Linked DNA regions of Aeoliella mucimassa. The protein of the gene in region 1 interacts with the protein of each later gene in a pairwise test. Links are inferred from orthologs where the notes say so. Each region holds a gene or a part of one and is shown on either strand. Other genes may lie near its edges.

Region 1 (9,764 bases):
ACGCGCCGAGAGTTCCTGTGGCAAACCGGCGCCGGCTTCGGGGCGACCGCCCTGGCTGGCATGCTGGGAGCCGAGGGTTTCTTCGCCCCCCGGGCCGCCGCTGCGTCCGAACTGGCTTCGGCTGGCAATCCGCTGGCCGCCAAGCCGCCGACCAGCACTGGCAAGGCGAAGAGCGTGATCTTTCTGTTCATGTACGGCGGGCCAAGCCACATTGATACGTTCGACTACAAACCGTCGATGGTCGGCATGGATAACAAAACCATCCAGGTCAAAACTTTCGGCCGCGGCGGTAAGAAGAACGAGGGCCGCATCGTCGAACCGCGGTGGAAGTTCAAGCAATACGGCCAGTCGGGCAAGTGGGTGAGCGACCTGTTTCCCCACCTCGCCCAGCATGTCGACGACATTGCGTTCCTCAACTCGATGGTCGCCGACTCGCCGATCCATGGCTCGGCGATGCTCATGATGAACTCCGGCAAGCTCATCTCCGGCAGCCCCGCACTCGGCTCCTGGGTGAACTACGGACTCGGCTCGGTCAACGAGAACCTGCCTGGCTTCGTGGTGATGCTCGACCCCAGCGGCGGGCCGATCTCGGGCGCGAAGAACTGGTCGAGCGGCTACATGCCGGCCACGTACCAAGGCACCACGTTCAAGCATCAAGGGGCCCCGGTGCTAAACCTCACCCGCCCCCACGGCATCACGCCCGAGATGCAGCGCGACACGCTTGATACGCTGGCTGAACTCAACGCCCGCCATCAAGCGACGCGTATCGATAACACGGAACTGGCCGCCCGGATCGCCAGCTACGAACTCGCGTACAAGATGCAAACCTCCGCGCCGGAAGCAGTCGACTTCCAGCAGGAGTCGGCTGCGACCCTCGCCATGTATGGTGTGGGACAGGAGCCGACGCATCACTTTGGCTCGCAATGCTTGCTCGCGCGGCGAATGGTCGAACGCGGGGTGCGGTTCATTCAAATCTACTCCGGCGGCGCTCACAACGACGCCAATTGGGACGCCCACGGCGACCTGGTGGCCAACCACGGCAAGCACGCCGGGGAGACCGATCAGCCGATTGCCGCGCTGCTAGCCGATCTTAAGCAACGTGGGCTGTTCGACGAAACGCTCGTGGTGTGGGGCGGCGAGTTCGGCCGCCAACCCACTGCCGAGTACGCCAAGGGGACCGGCCGCGATCACAACAGTTTTGGCTTCACCATGTGGATGGCCGGCGGCGGCATCAAAGGGGGTGTCACGGTTGGCAGCACCGACGAAATCGGCAGCCGCGCGGTCGAGCGCCCCACCGAAGTCAAGGAGCTACACGCGACCGTGCTCCAACAGATGGGCCTCGACCCCAACCACCTGAGCTACTTTTACAACGGCCTCGACCAAAAGCTGGTCGGCGTCGAACACGTGAACCCCATCCGCGAGATCATTGCTTAGCTTGCCCAAGGCAAAACGCTCGGGGACTGATTAATTGATGGAGCACCTGGACAACGATGGATCAAGCGAAACTCACCGAACTATTCGACCAGCAGGCTGCGAACTACGATCAGCAATGGGCCAAGATGGCCCCGCTTCGCGAAGCACTGCTTTATTTGCTCGAGTCGCAGTTCGCCGACCTGCCGGACGACGCAAAGGTGCTCTGCGTGGGAGTCGGCACCGGAGCCGAGATGGCCCACCTGGCGAGCCGGCACCCTCGCTGGCAATTCACCGCGGTCGAACCCTCGGGCCAAATGCTCGAGGTCTGCCGCGCCCGCATGCAGCAGCAAGGGTTCGCCGACCGCTCGACGTATCACCATGGCTTTCTCGACTCGCTTCCCAAGACACCCCAGTACGATGCGGCGACCTGTTTCTTAGTTTCGCAGTTCATTCTCGACCCTGCTGCCCGCACTCAGTTCTTCGGCGAAATCGCCACGCGGCTCACACCCGGCGGGCGACTGGCCAGCTCCGACCTGTCGTGCGATACGTCGTCGCATGACTATCAGGTGCTGCTCAACGCCTGGATGAAGATGATGGCCGACGCCGAACTGACCGACGAAATGCGCGACCGCATGCAACAAGCGTACGCCAACGACGTGGCGATCGTCCCGCCCAATCAGGTCGCTGCACTCATTCAATCAGCGGGCTTCGAGAGCGCCGTGCAGTTCTACCAAACCGGCCTGATCCACGGCTGGATATCGAGGGTGGCAGGTTGAGGTGCTATGAGGAGTTTTGGCCACCGATAATTTAGAGTCGGTATGCCAGAGCAGTGCTTTGGGCTCGCGGAAATCGCCGGCGCACAACGCTTCGCTGGGCGCCGGATCCCTTTAGGGATTGTTGTACTTTTCGCTGGAAATTGGCCACCCATGGTGTTCTAATGAATAGGTGCTGTATGGCTGTCAGCTCTCGGCTGTTGGCTTCTTAGTGATTGGAGGTGATGGAGATGTGATGCTTGATTTGGACTCGAAGAACTAGCGACACGCAGGCGAATGTTCGGTTGCGTGGCGGTTCGTTGCTGCGCGGTTGTCAAAGCTGTGGGCTTTAGGCTGCAAGCAGTAGGCTAGATCTTTCGGTCGCCGGAAGCTCCCTCAAGATGACATTTCTACATCCAACTCCCAACTTCCAACTCCCAACCCAAAATAGTTTCCCATTGGTGGGAATCTATTTTGGGCAACTATCAAGGAGGTGTTGATGTAACTTAAGACCCTGCAACGACTTGTGACAAGCATGCTGCGTGAAAATAGATTCCCATCCGATGCGTTTTGGGAAATGGGAATCTATTCGGAGCCGAAAAGCACTGGTTTTATAGTGTGCGGGCAGATTCAATTTTCCCATCGGTGGGAACATTGGGAATCTATTCGCTGGAGGAATCCAGCGGCTACGGTTCCTGCGACTATGGTGCGTAGGGTTCGAAGTCGCTGATGGCTGCTTCGTACATCAGCGAAGTCGCTTCGTCGGTGAACAGTACTCGTTTGGGTCCGTCGAAACAGACCGCTTCGACCTGCTGCCCACGGTACGGCAATCGGCCGATGGGGTGAGCCAGCGGGTGATCTGCGTCCTGCACGTCGAACAACCAGAGTGCTTTGTAAGTTGCAACCACCACCCGCGAACCGTCGGGCAGCGCATCGGCAGCAACCACCTGCCCGTGGAGGTTGGCGTGGTCGACCAGCTCGAGCAGGTGATACGCCTTACTATCCAGGTCGGAAAGTCGATAGACCTTAGTCTCGGTGTTGCTTCGGTTCTTGCTTAGCAGATAAACCGATTCGCCCAACGTGAAGACCGCTTCGCAGTCGAAGTTGAAATCGCTTCGCGGCGGGGGATACATGGACTGGTCGGGATAACCAAAATGCACTGTTTTCAACAACTTCGCCTTGGCTGCATCGGGCTCCGGCTCGGCAACAAAGTACAGCACCAAGTCCCGCCGGGCGTTGCTGTTATTGCCGACGTCGGCCACGATGAGCGTGCCATCGGGCATCACCGCGATATCCTCCCAGTCTTTGTTCTTCGCCTTTTGAACGTGGGTGCCGGGATTCTTCTTCGGATCGACCTTGCGATACGTGGTGCCATCGTCGCGCACTGCGTAGATGGCAGGTTGATCGCCCGAGTCGTTCACCATCCAGAACACATCGTCTCGCTGGCGACTGCGAACGATGCCCGAGTTCTCGCGCGCGGGACCATGTTCGAGTTTGCCGAGGAGCTTCTGACCTTTGGCAACTTTCGGTTTATCATTGGTGAGCTTTTCGAGTTCGTCAGGAATCGCCTCGCTTTGGTAGACCACGCGACCTCCGACAGCGGTCAATTCGACCTTCAAGTCTTGGATGGTCATTGGGTCGACCGTGCGAGGATCGTCCGACAGCACCACGAGGTCGGCCAGCTTGCCGGGAGTGAGCGAGCCTTTGTGTCGCTCGTCGAACGATGCGTACGCGCTACCCATCGTCCAGGCGTGGATCGCTTGCTCGACGGTCACCCGTTGCTCGGGTCCGTAGACTTTGCCCTCCTTGCTGGTGCGGGTGACCATGCTTTGGATACGCCGCAGCGGAATGGCCGCGCTCACCGGCGAGTCGCTGGTGCCGGCTACGGGGATGCCCATGCGCATGGCCGATCCGTTGGGATGCATCCACGGCCAGCGTTCGGGACCATAGGCTTCCATCTTGTCGCCATGCTCGTAGATGTACGAGTGGGGAGCGAGCACCACGCCGAGTCGCTGGGCGCGCCGCAAGATCGAACGACTGGTCACGCTGGCGTGCTCGATACGATGTCGATGATTCCTCCGCGGATCACTGGCCAAGGCGGCCTGGTAAGCGTCGAGCACCATGTCGATCTCGCGATCGCCGTTCGCGTGTATGCAGGCTTGCATGCCAGCCTTGTGGATTTCGAGCACGCGATGATTCAGCGCGGCCTGCGACCTGGCGGGAGGAATGCCATAGTAGTCGGGCCGGTTGGCATACGGTTCGTACAACCAACAGGTTTGTCCCGAGAGCGAGTTGCCGTGGAACATCTTGATGGCTCCCACCTTGAGCCATTGATCGCCGCGGCCGTGATCGTCGACCATGCGCTCCAGATCGGTGAGTTCGCCGTAGCGAAGCATCACGTAGATTCGCATCTGTTGCGACTCGGCTTGCACCAGCGCGTACTTACGAAACGTGCTGAAGCTGGTGCCGGCGTGCTGAATGCTGGTGAGGCCGTTGGCCGAGTACTCGTCGAATCGGCGAAGCATGCCTTCGACCCACTCGGCATCGCTCGGCGACGGACGCTTGGGTCCCGCATCGAGCACAATGCTCTTGGCCGCTTCGCGAAGCACTCCGTTCGGCTGGCCCGACGCGTCGCGATCGAACGCTCCTCCCGCAGGGTCGGGCGTGTCGGCGTCGACATCGGCCAGGGCCAAAGCAAACGAGTTGACCGCAGCAACATGCCCGCTGGAGTGACTTACATAGACCGGATGGGTAGTGCTCACCCGGTCGAGGTCCTTACGAGTAGGATGCCGGCCGAGCTTGGTATCTTCGTAGCGAGCACCACGGACCCACTGCCCGTCGGGAGTCACGGCCACCTTGGCTTTCAGGCGGGCGACGAGCGAGTCGATGTCGTCCACGTCGTCCGGACCACACGGCACCGTGCCAAGCGGCGAGAGTTCGTCGAACAACGGAGTCGGATGAAGATGGGCGTCGTCGAAGCCTGGCACTACCGCTTTGCCACGCAACTGCAGCACTTTGGTGTCGGGTCCGATGAGCGGGCGGATCGCTTCGGTGGTACCGACCGCTTGAATCCGATCGCCCCGCACGGCCACCGCTTCGGCATTCGGCAATTCGTGGTCCATGGTGAGGACCGCCGCGTCGAGGATCACCCAATCCGCGAACGGCTCGGCCATCGCCCAGGGAGAGGACGCCAGGCAGCAGCTAGCCGCCACCACTGCCGCGGCAATGCGTTGAGAGATTGTCATGTTGGTTTTCTGTCCCGATGGGATCGCTATGTCGCACGCGAATGGCCCACCTCCCGCCAGAAGAAGTGTAATGCGGGGAGCACCACCGGTTCAAGGATGCGAAACCTGCGGCCTTAGTTGGCATAGGCACTGTTCGGCAAACCAAGTCTAATTCCAGTGAATTTTGGACACCAAACCCATTATCAAATTGATGACCAACTCGTACCATTTTCAACACATCGCAGCACTCGACGGATTGCGCGGCACTGCCGTGCTAGTGGTGCTGCTGGCACACATGTCGCCGCTCTACGCTTCGGGAGCTTTTGGGGTAGATGTATTCTTTGTACTCAGTGGGTTTCTGATCACTTCCATCCTGATCCGCGAACTGATTGGAACTCAACGGATTGCTATCGGCCGCTTCTACGCTCGTCGGTTCCTGCGGTTGCTTCCCGCGTTGTGGATTACCACAACTGGATTAGTTGCTTTGAAATGGATCTCGGGAGAACTGACTTCGCACTTTTTGTGGGAAGCTGTGTGGGCGGTCACTTACACGATGAACTGGGTGGACGGGCTAAGTTTTGGTGAATCGCGATACCTAGTGCATACCTGGAGCCTGGCCATCGAAGAGCAGTTCTACCTGCTCTGGCCAATCGCGTTGCTCGGCTTGCGTCGCACAGGAATCTCGCTCGCCAAGCAGACCGCATTGCTGTTTACCTTGGGTATCTTTGTCGGTGTCTATCGAAACTTGTGCGAGTACGATTCGCTACGGATTTACCATGGGCTCGATACGCATTGCGACGGATTACTATTTGGCTCGGCGCTCGCACTCTTGGCCGTGGGAGGACTCGAGAGATTCGCAACGGCGAATCGAGCGATCCGCTGGCTCGCTCCCGTAGCGGTAATGGCGATTCTAGTGTTGCCGGTCTACTTTACTCCGCGAAGTCCATTCACAATTCGGTGGGGATATTCACTGGTTGCAGTACTCTCGACGATTGTCGTCTGGCACTGTGTAACCTACGCTCGCACACGACTGGTAACCCTTTTTCAGTTACGACTACTGGTGTTCACCGGGAAGATCTCCTACGGACTTTACTTGTATCACTGGCCAATTTGGAACTTCTTAAAGTCGCGACTCCCAACCGATCATAGTTGGCTCAAATTTGCCACCTGTACGTTGCTGGCTTACGTGCTCGCGAGCATATCGTTCTATCTGATCGAGCGACCGATCCTGCGATTGAAGGATCGCTACTTCGGGTCCATTGCTACAACTTAGTGGCTGGAACGCCTTTTCCCGCAAGCGGTTGTGCCGCCCCGCTAGGGCACCGCGATTCGGTTTCATGAAAGCCAAACAAAGCCAAGGGATCATGGACCGCCAGATCGACAATGAACGCTTGGAATTCCAGTGTGAAACCCGACAAAAAAACCGACGAAAACAAAGTGTACATTCGAACATACCGCCACCTGAAAGCGAATTAATGAACTATACTTTTATAGATGTACTCCGTAGAATCAGGTGTCGGCGAAGTAGGCGAATATCGGCTGCTTGTGCTACACATGACATGTGCTTTTTCTCCTGGTACGGTTTACATCAACGGGGGATCTCGCAACAATTTGCCCACCCAAGGCGATGGTGTTGCAACCGTACTTCTCCCTCCGATTGGCCCCTTTTCTTCGCTGGATGATCCTTGATGCTGCAACGAGAGCTTGAACCCGAATTGATGGACACGCCGGAAGAGGCTCGCGACTACGATCAAATGGATCACTCCGAAGTGAATCGTCGGTTTGTCGACGACTTGCTCGCGGTGCTAGGAGACGTTTCGGCTGTCACCTCGGTAGTGGACCTCGGCACTGGTACCTCACTGATTCCGATTGAACTCTGCCAGCGCAATGAGCAGTTTCGGGTCACTGCAATCGACGCGGCCGAGCACATGCTGCACGCTGCCCAGCGAAACGTCGAGTCGGCTGGACTCGGCGGAGCCATCGAGTTGGTGATGTCCGACGCCAAGGGGGTGCACGCTGGTCAGTACGACGTGGTCATGAGCAACAGCCTGGCGCACCATCTTCCTTCGCCCGAGGTGATGTTCGATCGCGCGATCGAGCTGTTACGTCCCGGGGGACTGTTCTTCGTCCGCGACTTGTTCCGTCCGCAGCACGAAGACCAGTGGCAACACTTGGTCGACACCTACGCCGGAAACGAAGCGGAGCACGCCCGCAAGATGTTCGCCGACTCGCTGCGAGCAGCCCTGACAGTCGAGGAAGTGCGGGCGATGGTGAACGATCGCGGCTTTGCAACCGACACGGTGCAAGCGACCAGCGATCGGCACTGGACCTGGGTCGCACGCAGCGCCTAACGCTAGTGTTTTCCCACGTATCGGACGGTTTCACACGATTCGCAAACAACCGACTGGAATGGTAACGTCAGCAGCGTTCTAGACGCGCATGACCTGCGTGCCGCTGACTCGGCGGATGAGCTTCCGCATTTCGAGCACGCTGATGGTTGCCAGCACACGATGCACTGGCAACTGAGTTGTCACGACCACGTCGTCTACCTGTGTCGACGAAGTGGCAATCGCATTCAACACGGTTCGCTCGACGTCGTTGAGCTCCAACTCAGCGACGTGTCGCAGCTGCCCGCCATCGTCGAGCGGCACCGGCACCGCCGTATGCGACAACTCGCTGAGGATATCGTCGACACACGTAACCAGTTTGGCCCCTTCCTGAATCAACCGATGACACCCACGCGACTGACGACTCGTAAGCGGACCAGGCACGGCGAACACGTCGCGCCCCTGTTCGGCTGCATGTCGCGCAGTGATGAGTGCGCCGGAGCGATCGTCGGCCTCGACCACCACGACTCCGAGCGACAATCCGCTGACCAGCCGATTGCGTTGCGGAAACGATCCAGCGACCGGCGGCCGCCGCGGCGGCGCTTCGCTCAACAAACAACCTTGCTCAACCACCTGTTCGGCGAGCTTCAGGTTCTCGGCCGGAGTCACCTGCAACAACCCACCTGCGATCACAGCAATCGTACGACCACCCGCTTCGAGGGCCCCGCGATGAGCGGCCGCATCCACTCCCCTGGCCAATCCACTCACGACGGTCACCCCAGCCCGCGCCAGGGCGGCAGCCAACTGCTGCGCTTGTTGAGTGCCATAGCTGGTCACATGACGCGTGCCGACCATGGCCACCGCCAGGGTATCCTTTGGCTCGAGCGTTCCGCGAACGTAGAGCAGCGGCGGCGGATCGGCGATCTCGAGAAGCGGCTTGGGATAGGCGTCGTCGCTGCGAGCCACCACGCGGATGCCATATCGCGCGGCGATACGAAGCTCGGTCTCTACTTGATCGGCCGGCGGGGCTTCGGCGATGCGCTTCGCCACCTTTGGCCCGATACCGTCGACGCGTTGCAGGTCGCTGGTGCTAGCCGACAGGGCTGCTTCGGCCGAGCCGAACGCAGCTATCAGATTGCAGTAGGTGCGTGGCCCCACGTCTTTGACGAGCGACAATCGCACTTCGGCAAGCAGTTCGGGCGACAGGCAATCCATGAACAAAGCTCGGGCAGCAAAAAAAGAAGGACGGCCCACCCCCACTGGACAGGTCGTCCTTCTATGCTAATTGCCTGTGTTAGGCGATGCCACCACTACGGGGCGACACTCCCGCCACACGTACTAGCTTCTGCTTCAGACACCGTCGCAAACGCGCTGGGGCGGAGCTTACCCGACATGCAGATAAACTTCACCAGTTCAGCAACGCTACGAGCTTGCATCTTTCGCATGATTTTCGAACGACGCAATTCCACGGTTCGCAAACCTATGCCCAAACGTTGGGCGATTTGCTTGTTGGCCAACCCGTCGAGCATGGCATCTACCACGTCGTTCTCGGCGGCCGTGAGCGAGTCCATGCGGGCACGCAGCTCCGCCTGCAGCGCTTTACACGCAGCTTCGGCATCGCAAGCCTTAAGGGTTTCGCTCACGCGTTGCCATAGTTCGTCGCGCGAACACGGCAACACAACCACATCCTTGGCACCTTGCTTCATCAGGTCGACTGCGTCGGGCACCGTAGCTGCCGACGTAGTAACCACCACGGGCACGATACTAGCAAGCTGGTCGACGCCTTCGCGGTCGAGATCCGAAGCAGATCCCGCCAGAATGACGATGTCCGGAGTGCTAGCCGCTTCGCCCGAAGCTGCTTGACTCTGCAGTTGGTTGGTTAAGGATGTTGTGGAATCAAAACGCGAAACATTGAGTCCAAACGAAGTTACCGTGGACTCTGCGAATGCGGCCTCGGATTCGTTTCGCGCAACAATAGCCGCAAGACGAGGAATGTAATTCACCAAATTCACCTGACATTGGCGTTTGCACTGACACTTCGGTGCTGA
Region 2 (9,864 bases), 2.8 Mb from region 1 along the record:
ACAACGATGCAGACCACCAGCCGGGGCAGGGCGGTTTGCCAACGTTCCGCGTCGGTGGTCCACTCGGCCCGTCGAAGCACATCGTTGGCGTTGTGAATCAGGCGGGCGATGGGTCGGTGGACCTGCTTGAAGATCAAGGGTACCGAGAACATCAACCACCACCTAGCACGAAGTTCACCAACGTATGGAATACTTCCGTAAAGAAGTTCGATTCCCGCGCCCGAAAGAACGTGAACGGCATATCGGGTGAGCCGATAAAGGGGCGCAACACCCATCCCATTTGGGCACCCACCAACGAGAACAGCACAATCCAACAACGAAACACAATCTGCGTATGATGCCCTAAGGTTTGGCCTTCAGGCATGTCGAGTGCGCTATCGTCGATCTTGTTACTTGGTTCTGTCGCAGCTTCCTCGGAAGGTGTCTCGAGTTCAGACTCGTCTTGAGACTGCTCTTCAATAACATTCACAAACGGGCTGGGACTGCTAAACGCGGTAAGCTTGCTGATGGAGTTCACCACGCTCAGGCGATGGAGAGTTTGCAGCAGAAACAGCAACCCCAAGACGCCCGATACCGTAAACACAGCCACATTCAACAGCAAGATGAACGAGTAGCTGGTCGTCGTCAGCGAGAAGAACGCGACAATCGTTCCCATCGCAGCCAGCACGGTGATGTTGATTGAAAGCGAAGCCACCAGCAGACGCATCATGCCGAGCAGTGATAGCCGTGAGCCGACCAGCGCATTAAATACATACAGCGACGGAAGCGTGATAATCAATGTAAGTCCAAACAGCGCTGGCACTTTGATCATCGATGCCAACACTTGTAAGTACGGGCCGAAAGGATCGTCTATTCCGTGAGTTGGCGTTTTCAGTAGCGAGTACGACCCCATGCACAGGCCGTAAAACATCGACAGAATCAAGGCTACGATCGCTAAACCGCGAGCGGAGATCTGAAGCTGGTCGCTAGTAAGTTGCGAAGGGCGGGTCGCGTCGCCGCGCAATAGGCGGTCGAGCTCTCCCAGTTTTTGGGAGAGAAAGGGCATCGGTGATTTCATGGCAGGCGGGGCAGGGGGGCAGGTAGTGAATCTACAGTAGGCCTCGCCTATTCTCGTTCCGACTCTTGGTACGCCCAATACCCCAGTATGGTTCTGATATCTCCAAAAAATCTGCCAGCTTCTGCGGATAGTTATTCTGCCCCTGCTGGTCTCCAATATCCCTCCCTCGGAGCATCGCTAACGAATCACTTCGTAATAGTAAGTGCGCCAGGTGCCATCGATCTTGAACGTGCCATTCTCATTCACCGGCAACAATTCGTCGCGAGGAACCCCGTACAAATCCACAGGGCGCACACTCTTCGGCTTATCGCCCGCGATCAACACCAGCGATTGCACAGGCTCCATCAACAGCGGCGGACGGCCCTCGTTGATGAGTTGCGACCAATCGTCGTTGAACTCGCTGCCGGTTTGTTTCTCGCGAGCCATCGCGGTAATCAGAATATGCTTCGAGTCTTTCAGCTCCGCATTGTCCAGCGGAGTGAACAGCAGCGACACAAACGGAGTCGAAGTCTTCACCGCTACCGATGGCAAGCGAATCACCTGGTTCTCGGCGAATCCGATCACTCCCTGCGTTTTCGGCGAGCGGACCTCGACGATTCGCTCCCCATATCGCCAGACGAGTTCCCCGGTGGTCGAACGAATCGTCTTCGCTTCCACGTCGTGCAACGACTCGAATCCGGAGATCTCCGACTCCCCTTCCTCAAACTCAATGGTCACTCGTCCCGCGGCTAGCGCTGCAGGCGGGGTCACTCCCTTGCCGACTAGCTCTTTTGCGTCGTGTTCCCCACCAGCCAGCGATTGCCCCAGCACATCGCGCCCAGCGAACATCTCCTCGCTGGTCGCCCTTCGCAAGGCAATCGTATCGGCTTGGGCGATATGTCCGTTGTAGATCGCAAACGCCAGAGCAGGGAACTGACCAATGTAGTGCGGCGTGTTCGTTACGTACTTGCTTTGCTTCGGCCAACCATCGCCGATGCGTGTGTCGTTCATCATGAAGTGATAACTAGCATCCCATCCCTGCAGCCCAAGACCATAGAAAGCGACCAGCGGCGCTGCTTCCGCCTTCCAGGGGTTCGGCGGCATATGCGACCACTCACTGTACGAAAACGGGTGGTCTCCCACTTGAAACATCCCCACCGAAAGCAACCCCAGCCCGGGATCTCCCAAGTGGGTCTTCGTATTCACGTTGCCTTGCATGATGCGATGGCCACCTTCGCCGCCACCGAAATAGTTATGCCGATCGATGCTATCGCCCGCAGCATCGCAGTACAGATTAGCAAGACTCGCCCCAGGCCCTCCTGATCGCCAAGCGGTGGTAACCGTGACTCCTTGGAAGCCCGCATCGCGCATCTGCTGAATGCGGCGCTCGTAGTACTCGCGCTGAACATCGGTGAGGAACTCGATGTAATCACCACATCGGCGATCTTGCCCCGCGTACTCGTACAGCGGCCCATCGCTACCCCAATGGTAGGCGCCCATGAGTTCGAGTTCGCCCTGCTGCCAGTCATCTCCCTTCATGCTACGACCCCAAGTCTTGACCGCATCCTCCTGCGACCCGTATTTCTTGATCACGAAATCATGAAAACGTTTCCGCATGTCGCGCGATAGCCCTGGCATCTTGCCATCCTGCACGAGCGAATTAAACGTGTAGAAGAACACGTTACTTTCATTCTGCACTTCCATTACGGCTAGCGCCGGATCGTCTTTATAGGCCAGCCCGGTATAGGGATTCTTGTGATTCAGCATCGCCTCAAAATACTTCCAGGCCACGTCTTGGATGCGTCGATCAATGTTGATGTAATCGTTCGATACGATGGGCTCTTTTGTACCGTCGCGCGACGCGTCTTCGGCATCCAATTCAGCAAACAGATCATCATCAAGATCTTCCGAACGCAGGAATACCCCATGATGCGGGTAGACCACCGACCACGTGCTATAAATCCCCTGTTGCTTAAGTGCTGCAAACCACCGGTCGTAACGATCGACCCTCTCTGGATCGAGCTTCCCTTGATCGTCAAACAACCCGACCGCATTGATCACGGTATGCTGCCTAACCATGTTGATTCCATGCTTGCGGAACCAAGCAGCGGTTGCGTCCATTTGCTCTGGGGTATTCCCCAGCGGATGAGCACCTACTCCCCAGAACTTGCTCGGCTGCTGATCGTTCTCAAATCGCATCGCATCTTTATCGCGTTTGAGAAACCCGTGCTTACCAGCAGGAGCATCGATCAGCGCGCTCACGTCGATAATCGACTTCGGCGACAACGGATCGACATCCATCATCACCGGAAACCACTCATCGGGTTCCGCAGGGCCGTCCATCGCCACAGGCTTAGTGATGCCACTGGGAATGAACGGCACCGAAGTAAACACGGCGCAGTCGATACCACCATGGTTGGAGAGTTCGCTATCCATGCGTAAGGCCAACGAGTGCTGACCTTCGGAGAGTTCTACGTTGCCGATTTTCACCCAAGCGATAAATCGCAAATCGGGTTGATCGTTGCTGGCAATGTTCATCTGCCCTCGAGTATCGAGTGAGAAATCTACATCTTGCCAATCGCCATCGTCGATTTGGTAAGACAAATGCGACTTCACCGGATTCGCGCGGAGCCAGAAGGTATAGTCCCCAGCTTTGTCGATCGAGAAGTGCAGCTCGGCGGTTCCCTGTTTGTTGTTATCGAAATTCGTGAGCCAGCTTCCCCCCGAAAGAGAATCCTTTTTCACGTCGTCGTACCAATTGTTGTAAGTCACTCGCTTGTTCGTTGCCTTTTCGGCCTCCAACCACACGTAGCCGCTGCCATTGTCCCCACGAGCGGCAGGCAACAACGTAACGATCAGAAACGGGAGGGCGATAAGTACTTGCAACTTGGTACGAATCATCATTGAGCTCCTAGGTACAAAATCACGACCACAGGCACCGATGCTATCCCTAATACTACTGCATAGAGCGCCCACAAGGGAAACATCGCGTAGAACCGAAGCCGCTGGCCCAGTCGTTCGACCATTTCAGTCGCCGAATTGGCAAACGACTCGATGCGCGCGGAGTACTGATTTAGCCCTGCGAGAGCACGAAGCGTCGAGCGGGTCGCTTCGTTTTCCCTCTCTTCAGGCGACTTGCTTTTGCCGAGTCGAGTTACCAGGCTCGAGACCGCCGACCCAATCGTCCGCCGGTAAGCCCACGAGATCGGGCCCCCCAACCGGCCAAATGCCGACCGCACCGCCCGCTGGAGCGCCGGATCGATCACTTTGCGCTCGACCTGTAGTAAAAGTTCGCTCCCACTGGGCAAACGTACTTCGGCATTGCCAAGCTTCTGGTAGTCGTCAGCAGCCTTGCGGGTGACATCGAGACTACATACCAAGATGCCCTGTATGTTCTTCAGCCCTGCGCGAATCACTCGGAGCACTCCCAGCGCACCTCCAAACACCACGGCCGCCAGCAACGCGTACACGCTGCAGACCAGCCAAGGCAGAAGCGACAGTTCGGCATAGCTACGCATCAGTCCACAAGCAATGGTTGCCAGCAAAAGGACCCAGCCGATCGTCTTCAACACTTTTCGAATAGCCCCGGGCACGCTGATTAGTTCCACCAATTGGTCCACCAGGTCTTCGGTGCGATATCTAGAGAAATCGATTTCGGCCAAAGGCTCCTTGGCTGCCATGCTTAAACTCTCTTCTGAATCCATTTGCGTTCTCGAATTATCAAGTAAGGGACACAGCCGAGTGAACTTGCTCGCGTTCGTTCGACTGCTCCAAAGCACTGCCCATCTTAAGTAGGACGTCAGTCGGCAATTACTATCCTATTCAAGCTAACCTTTCCAGCTGCTCACCCAATCCGACCAATACCTTTCGCTTCCAGACTCGGACGGGATAGATTCCCACCGTTCACGAATAGATTCCCAATTTTCCCACCGATGGGAAAATTGAATCTGTGCCCACGCTATAAAACCAGTGGTTTTCGACTGCGAATAGATTCCCATTCCCCAAAACGCATCGAGTGGGAATCTATTTTCGCGGCGGGTAACACTCGCAAGTCGTTTACCAGTAATGAGTTGCATCGACAGCTCCGCGATAGTTGCCCAAAATAGATTCCCATGGGTGGGAATCTATTTTGGGTTGGGAGTTAGGGGTTGGAAGTTGGGAGTTAGAAAGGGTAGTAGGGTGGGTCCAGGAGCTTCCAGCGACGCAGCCCCACCACCGCTTTACCAACGCGCGCAGCAGCGAACGCCCCGCAAGCAACCACTTGCCTGCGTGTTGCTAGTCGTCTGGCATGAAAACAAGCATTACATCTCAAACCTCCTTACACCTAGAAGCCAACAGCCTTAAACACCTGCTCATTAGAACACGTCCTGTGGCCAATTCCTAGCAAAAAGTCCGCTATACGCGCTGATTCGTCGCCGTGGATTCCCAAGTTGCCAGCCCGAGACGAGTGGCAAGATTCTCTCCGACTTCTCGGACCTGGCCCGGCCCAGCTTGCGTAATAGGGTCGCCGACGAGCGCCGGTCCCCTGGGGGCTCCCCACCGCATGGATGGATCAATGCACCCCTTTTTAGCCAGATTTCAGCCTAGGAAAGGCAAAAAAGGGAACAGCCACACCCCCTACATGGGGTACTCCGCGTGGTCTAGTGAACAGCAGAAATCGGGCGAGTACTCGGAAAAGCAGCGGACCATCAAAAGTCTCCCCAACGGGTGCGACCAGCATATTTCGCCCAGTTTATCTCACTGAAAATTGGCCAGGAGGGCAAAAACTGGCTGTTTCAGGCAAAAAACTCGCCGAAAAAAAGACTTGCATCCGACAGTGAACATCAGTATGGTATTCGTACGTACATGACAGAACGCGGTGGGGGGCCTGACTGATTGTCCCGCCATCTCTTGCGTAATACCCAACCTGTAATAGATAAAAGGAGCGGACGTATGGTCGCCACCGCAACCCCGAAGAACACTATGGCCAAGAAATCGCAAAGTAAGAAATCCAGTAAGGCCGACAGCAAGGCCAAGACTCCCAAGCTAGCCATGCTGGAAAACAGCCCCGACCTCAAAAACACCGTCGCTGCGATCGAAAAGCAGTTTGGCGATGGGGCAATTATGCCGCTCGGCATCGAAGCCGACCGCCGGATCGAAGGCATCCCGACCGGGAGCCTGTCGCTCGACATCGCTCTCGGCGGCCAGGGAATCCCCCGCGGACGTATTATCGAGGTGTTTGGCCCCGAATCGAGCGGTAAAACCACGCTCGCCCTGCATGTGGTTGCCGCCGCCCAGAAAGCGGGTGGTATCGCCGCGTTTATCGATGCCGAGCACGCCCTGGACCCGAGTTGGGCCAAGAAACTGGGGGTCGACCTCGAAACCTTGCTCGTCAGCCAACCGGGCCACGGCGAAGAGGCAATGCATATCACCGAAATGCTTATTAAGAGTAACGCGGTCGACGTGATCGTGGTCGACTCGGTAGCCGCCCTGGTTCCCAAGAAGGAACTCGACGGCGAAATCGGCGACTCCCACGTTGGTTTGCAGGCTCGTTTGATGAGCCAGTCGATGCGAAAGCTGACCGCCGCGATCGCCAAGGCGAAAACCTCCGTGATCTTCATCAATCAGATCCGCGAGAAGATCGGCGTCATGTTCGGCAGCCCCGAAACCACTCCCGGTGGTCGGGCGCTCAAATTCTACTCTTCCTGCCGTATCGATGTCCGCAAGATCGGGCAACTTAAGGACGGGGAAGAAGTGGTTGGCCAGCGAGTCCGCACCAAGGTGGTGAAAAACAAGGTAGCTCCGCCGTTCCGAGTGGCCGAATTCGACATGATGCACAAAGATGGCATCAGTTACGAAGGCGACATTTTGGATCTCGGCATGGAGCAGAAAATCGTTGCCCGCACCGGCGCATGGTTCCGCTACGGCGACATGCAGCTTGGACAGGGCAAGGAAAAGGCCCGGGCTTTCCTCAAGGAGAATTCCGATATCACCGAGGAAATCAAGGATAAGATTCTTCAGGCGGGGGGCTTTGATGACCTTCTGGCCGTCAAAAGCGACTCGGCCGTTTCGGAAGACGCGGAAGAGGACTATTCCGACGACGAATAGTCGCCCGCTCCGTGGTGCCCAAAGGGAATTGCACGTGATTGGCCTGCAAATGATGTATCGAGCAAGCTTACCGCTGGCGTTGATGGGAATCCTTCTCGCCGCGCCGGCGGTAGTGCATGCTCAGCCCTCGGATACCCAGCCTCCTGCAGCAGCGGTGCTCGCTCTGCAGGAGACCTTGGCAAACGTCATTGCACGCGTGGAACCTTGCGTGGTAGCCATCAGCCGGGCCCCTGCAGGCGACCAGCCTCAGGCTGTTTCCCCGCTGCAAATGCTCACCCCATTGCCGGCCGCGCTGTACGACGGCGCCAACTCGGAGTTCACCTCCAGCGGGGTAGGGGTGGTGATCGACCCGTCGGGGCTGATTCTCACGCAGTATTTGAGTATCCGCCCTGGGGAACGTCATCTCGTCACCACGACCGATGGACAACTGCTACCAGCAGTGATCAAAGCCGCCGATCCTCGTAGCGGCTTGGCGATCTTGCAGGTCAAAGCGACCAAACTCACCGCCATCGAGATAGGCAATGCCGAAGGTTTGCGGAAGGGGCATTTCATCGTCACCCTGGGGAACCCCGAAGCCATCATCGCCAGCGGTCAGGCTACCGCAAGTTGGGGCTCAGTGACGAACCTGGCCCAGCGAGCGACTCCTTCGACGAACTTGAATAACACCCACAGCGAGAGCGGACTCGACTACGCGACCACCCTGCATCATTTGGGAACGCTCATTCAAACCGACGCCAAGCTGAACTGGACCAGCAACGGCGGTGCGGTCGTCGACCTTTCGGGCAAACTGGTTGGCATCACCACGCACACCGGCACCCTTCCAGGGCACGAGTCCCCTGCAGGCTATGCGATTCCCATGTCGGCTCCCATTCGCCGTATTGTCGACGTACTGAAAACCGGCCAGGAAGTCGAATACGGACTGCTGGGGCTCTCCCTCTCTGGAGCCGCTCCGCCGCCAGCGGGTTCTTCCCAACCCTCGGGTGCGCTAGTGTCTAGCGTGGTTCGCGGAAGCGCCGCGTTCACCGCCGGTATCCGCCCGGGAGATCGGATTGCGGAAATCGATAGCCAACCAATTCGCGATGTCCCCGACCTGCAGCTGATCGTTAGCACGCTCCCTCCCGGGAAGCCTGTGCAAGTGAAGTACTTTCGCAACGGCGAGGCGTTCGACTCTTCCATCTCGCTTTGGAAACTCTACGTCCCCGGCGAGAAAGTCGTCACCCAAGGCCAGCGATCTTGGCGGGGGATGAAAGTCGATTACTCCACCGCTTTACCTCAGGCGTTGCTGAACCGGGCAACCATGCAGGCGTTGATCGATCCCGAAGGCTGCGTGGCCATTGTGGAGGTCGATCCAGGCAGCGCGGCCGATTCAGCAGGCATCAAGCCGGGCATGTTCGTCAGCCACGTCGCAGAGCAACGAGTCACCACGCCGGATGCGTTCTACAAAGCAGTCGCTGATGCCGACGATACCGTTTACCTGCAGTTCACGGGAAGCGATGGGGAACCAGGAGAGCAGGTTCCGGCCAACCTCAACGAGCGTTAGCCAGCCAGATAGCGGCGGCGAGCAGTGAATACAGCTAGGCTACCAACTGCCAGCAGCACGATGGCAGCAGGCTCGGGCACGCTCACGATGCTTGCGGCCAAGGTAGGCACTGCCGAAAGAGCCGTCGCACCAAGGTTGTCGCGCCACACGGTGTAGTCCGACAGATCCACCTGCCCATCCGCATTGCCATCGGCGAGCAAACCGATGCCGCTCGAACCGAATTCCGATTTCCAAAGGTCGTAATCCAGCAGGTCGACAAGGCCATCCTCGTTGTAGTCGCCGCCCGGTACGAAAGTCACACTGATCAGCTCAGCTGCAGTGCCATCGAATACGGTGACTGCAACATCTGGCGTTGTGTTCGTATCCCACACATTCCCGAGATACAAAATGTCGCCGGCGGCCATCAATCCTCCCGAACCCAGTGCGGTGGCTTCCGACAATTCGTCCACCAAGGTCGGGGGAGTTTCCAGGGGAGCCAACACAAACCAGGGACTCGCGGCATCGAAAGATCCGTCCCCGGTAACGCTGGAGTCCAGCCGCCCAGTGACGGGCAACCACTGGTCGGCCAGCAGCTCGGGCGTCGACATTTCGATGCTGTAGCCTACCAAGCTGATGTCGGTCTCGCCGATATTCGACAAGCGAAACTCACCAGTCGTCAAACGAATGGTGGCCGCCAATTCCGCGCTGGCGGCTCTGCAAAAGGAACCGCAACAAGCGAATAGCGCAATGAGGATCAGGCGATTGCGAACTGATGGAAACGTCATACGGATGCGAAACTGGAGGAACTCGAATGGAAGCCGATCCCGAGATCCTCAGTATAAAGTGCGAGACCTAAGTTGGCGACTATTTTGAGCTTAGGTAATTTCTCAGGTTGGAGTGGTGTCAATTGTGAGGACAAAACCGGCCTGCTGGCTGCACTTTACCGCGGGTTTCCGCGGGGATCGACCTGGTGGAACCTGTTGTTGGTCGTGTCGTAAGCAGTGAGGTACTTTCCGCCGCAGCAATAGGTGTCGATGCAAACCAGATAGTCGAGGTCCAGAACGTCCCCTTTTTTCTGTGCGGTGTGTCCGACGACGGCCGTCTTGCCACTCTTGTGGGGGTCGGGAAGCCGTTCGCGAAGCGATTGCCACCGCTGGTATCCCCACTCCTGCTTGCGAAGCGGCATTTTGGGATCGTAATTACCGTGGGCGAAGAAGTAAGA

The links.
Region 2: the proteins of dprA (region 1) and recA interact in binary tests that used the Bacillus subtilis proteins (3 or more experiments, as listed by UniProt). The link is inferred for Aeoliella mucimassa from one-to-one orthologs.

What each region holds. Positions count from the first base shown.
Region 1 is NZ_CP036278.1:260,205-269,968, reverse strand. What follows is about bases 6,876-9,727. They hold dprA (DNA-processing protein DprA), read right to left. Parts: upstream 8,932-9,727; coding sequence 7,819-8,931; downstream 6,876-7,818. Other genes in these bases: Pan181_RS01010 (response regulator transcription factor), read right to left, coding at 9,027-9,719; Pan181_RS01020 (class I SAM-dependent methyltransferase), read left to right, coding at 7,078-7,740. Outside these bases: Pan181_RS01040 (DUF1501 domain-containing protein), read left to right, coding at 1-1,434; Pan181_RS01035 (class I SAM-dependent methyltransferase), read left to right, coding at 1,491-2,189; Pan181_RS01030 (amidohydrolase), read right to left, coding at 2,867-5,410; Pan181_RS01025 (acyltransferase family protein), read left to right, coding at 5,601-6,662. UniProt on the Bacillus subtilis protein: Protein that helps load RecA onto ssDNA during transformation. Binds cooperatively to circular ssDNA, is able to bridge different segments of DNA. Favors the loading of RecA onto SsbA- or SsbB-coated ssDNA and formation of RecA-DNA filaments.
Region 2 is NZ_CP036278.1:3,055,563-3,065,426, reverse strand. The notes cover bases 5,109-8,060. They hold recA (recombinase RecA), read left to right. Parts: upstream 5,109-5,998; coding sequence 5,999-7,123; downstream 7,124-8,060. Other genes in these bases: Pan181_RS12300 (trypsin-like peptidase domain-containing protein), read left to right, coding at 7,158-8,060. Outside these bases: Pan181_RS12325 (hypothetical protein), read right to left, coding at 1-152; Pan181_RS12320 (hypothetical protein), read right to left, coding at 152-1,045; Pan181_RS12315 (hypothetical protein), read right to left, coding at 1,235-3,940; Pan181_RS12310 (hypothetical protein), read right to left, coding at 3,937-4,716; more of Pan181_RS12300, read left to right, coding at 8,061-8,663; Pan181_RS12295 (PEP-CTERM sorting domain-containing protein), read right to left, coding at 8,660-9,340; Pan181_RS12290 (metallophosphoesterase), read right to left, coding at 9,583-9,864. UniProt on the Bacillus subtilis protein: Multifunctional protein involved in homologous recombination, DNA repair and competence.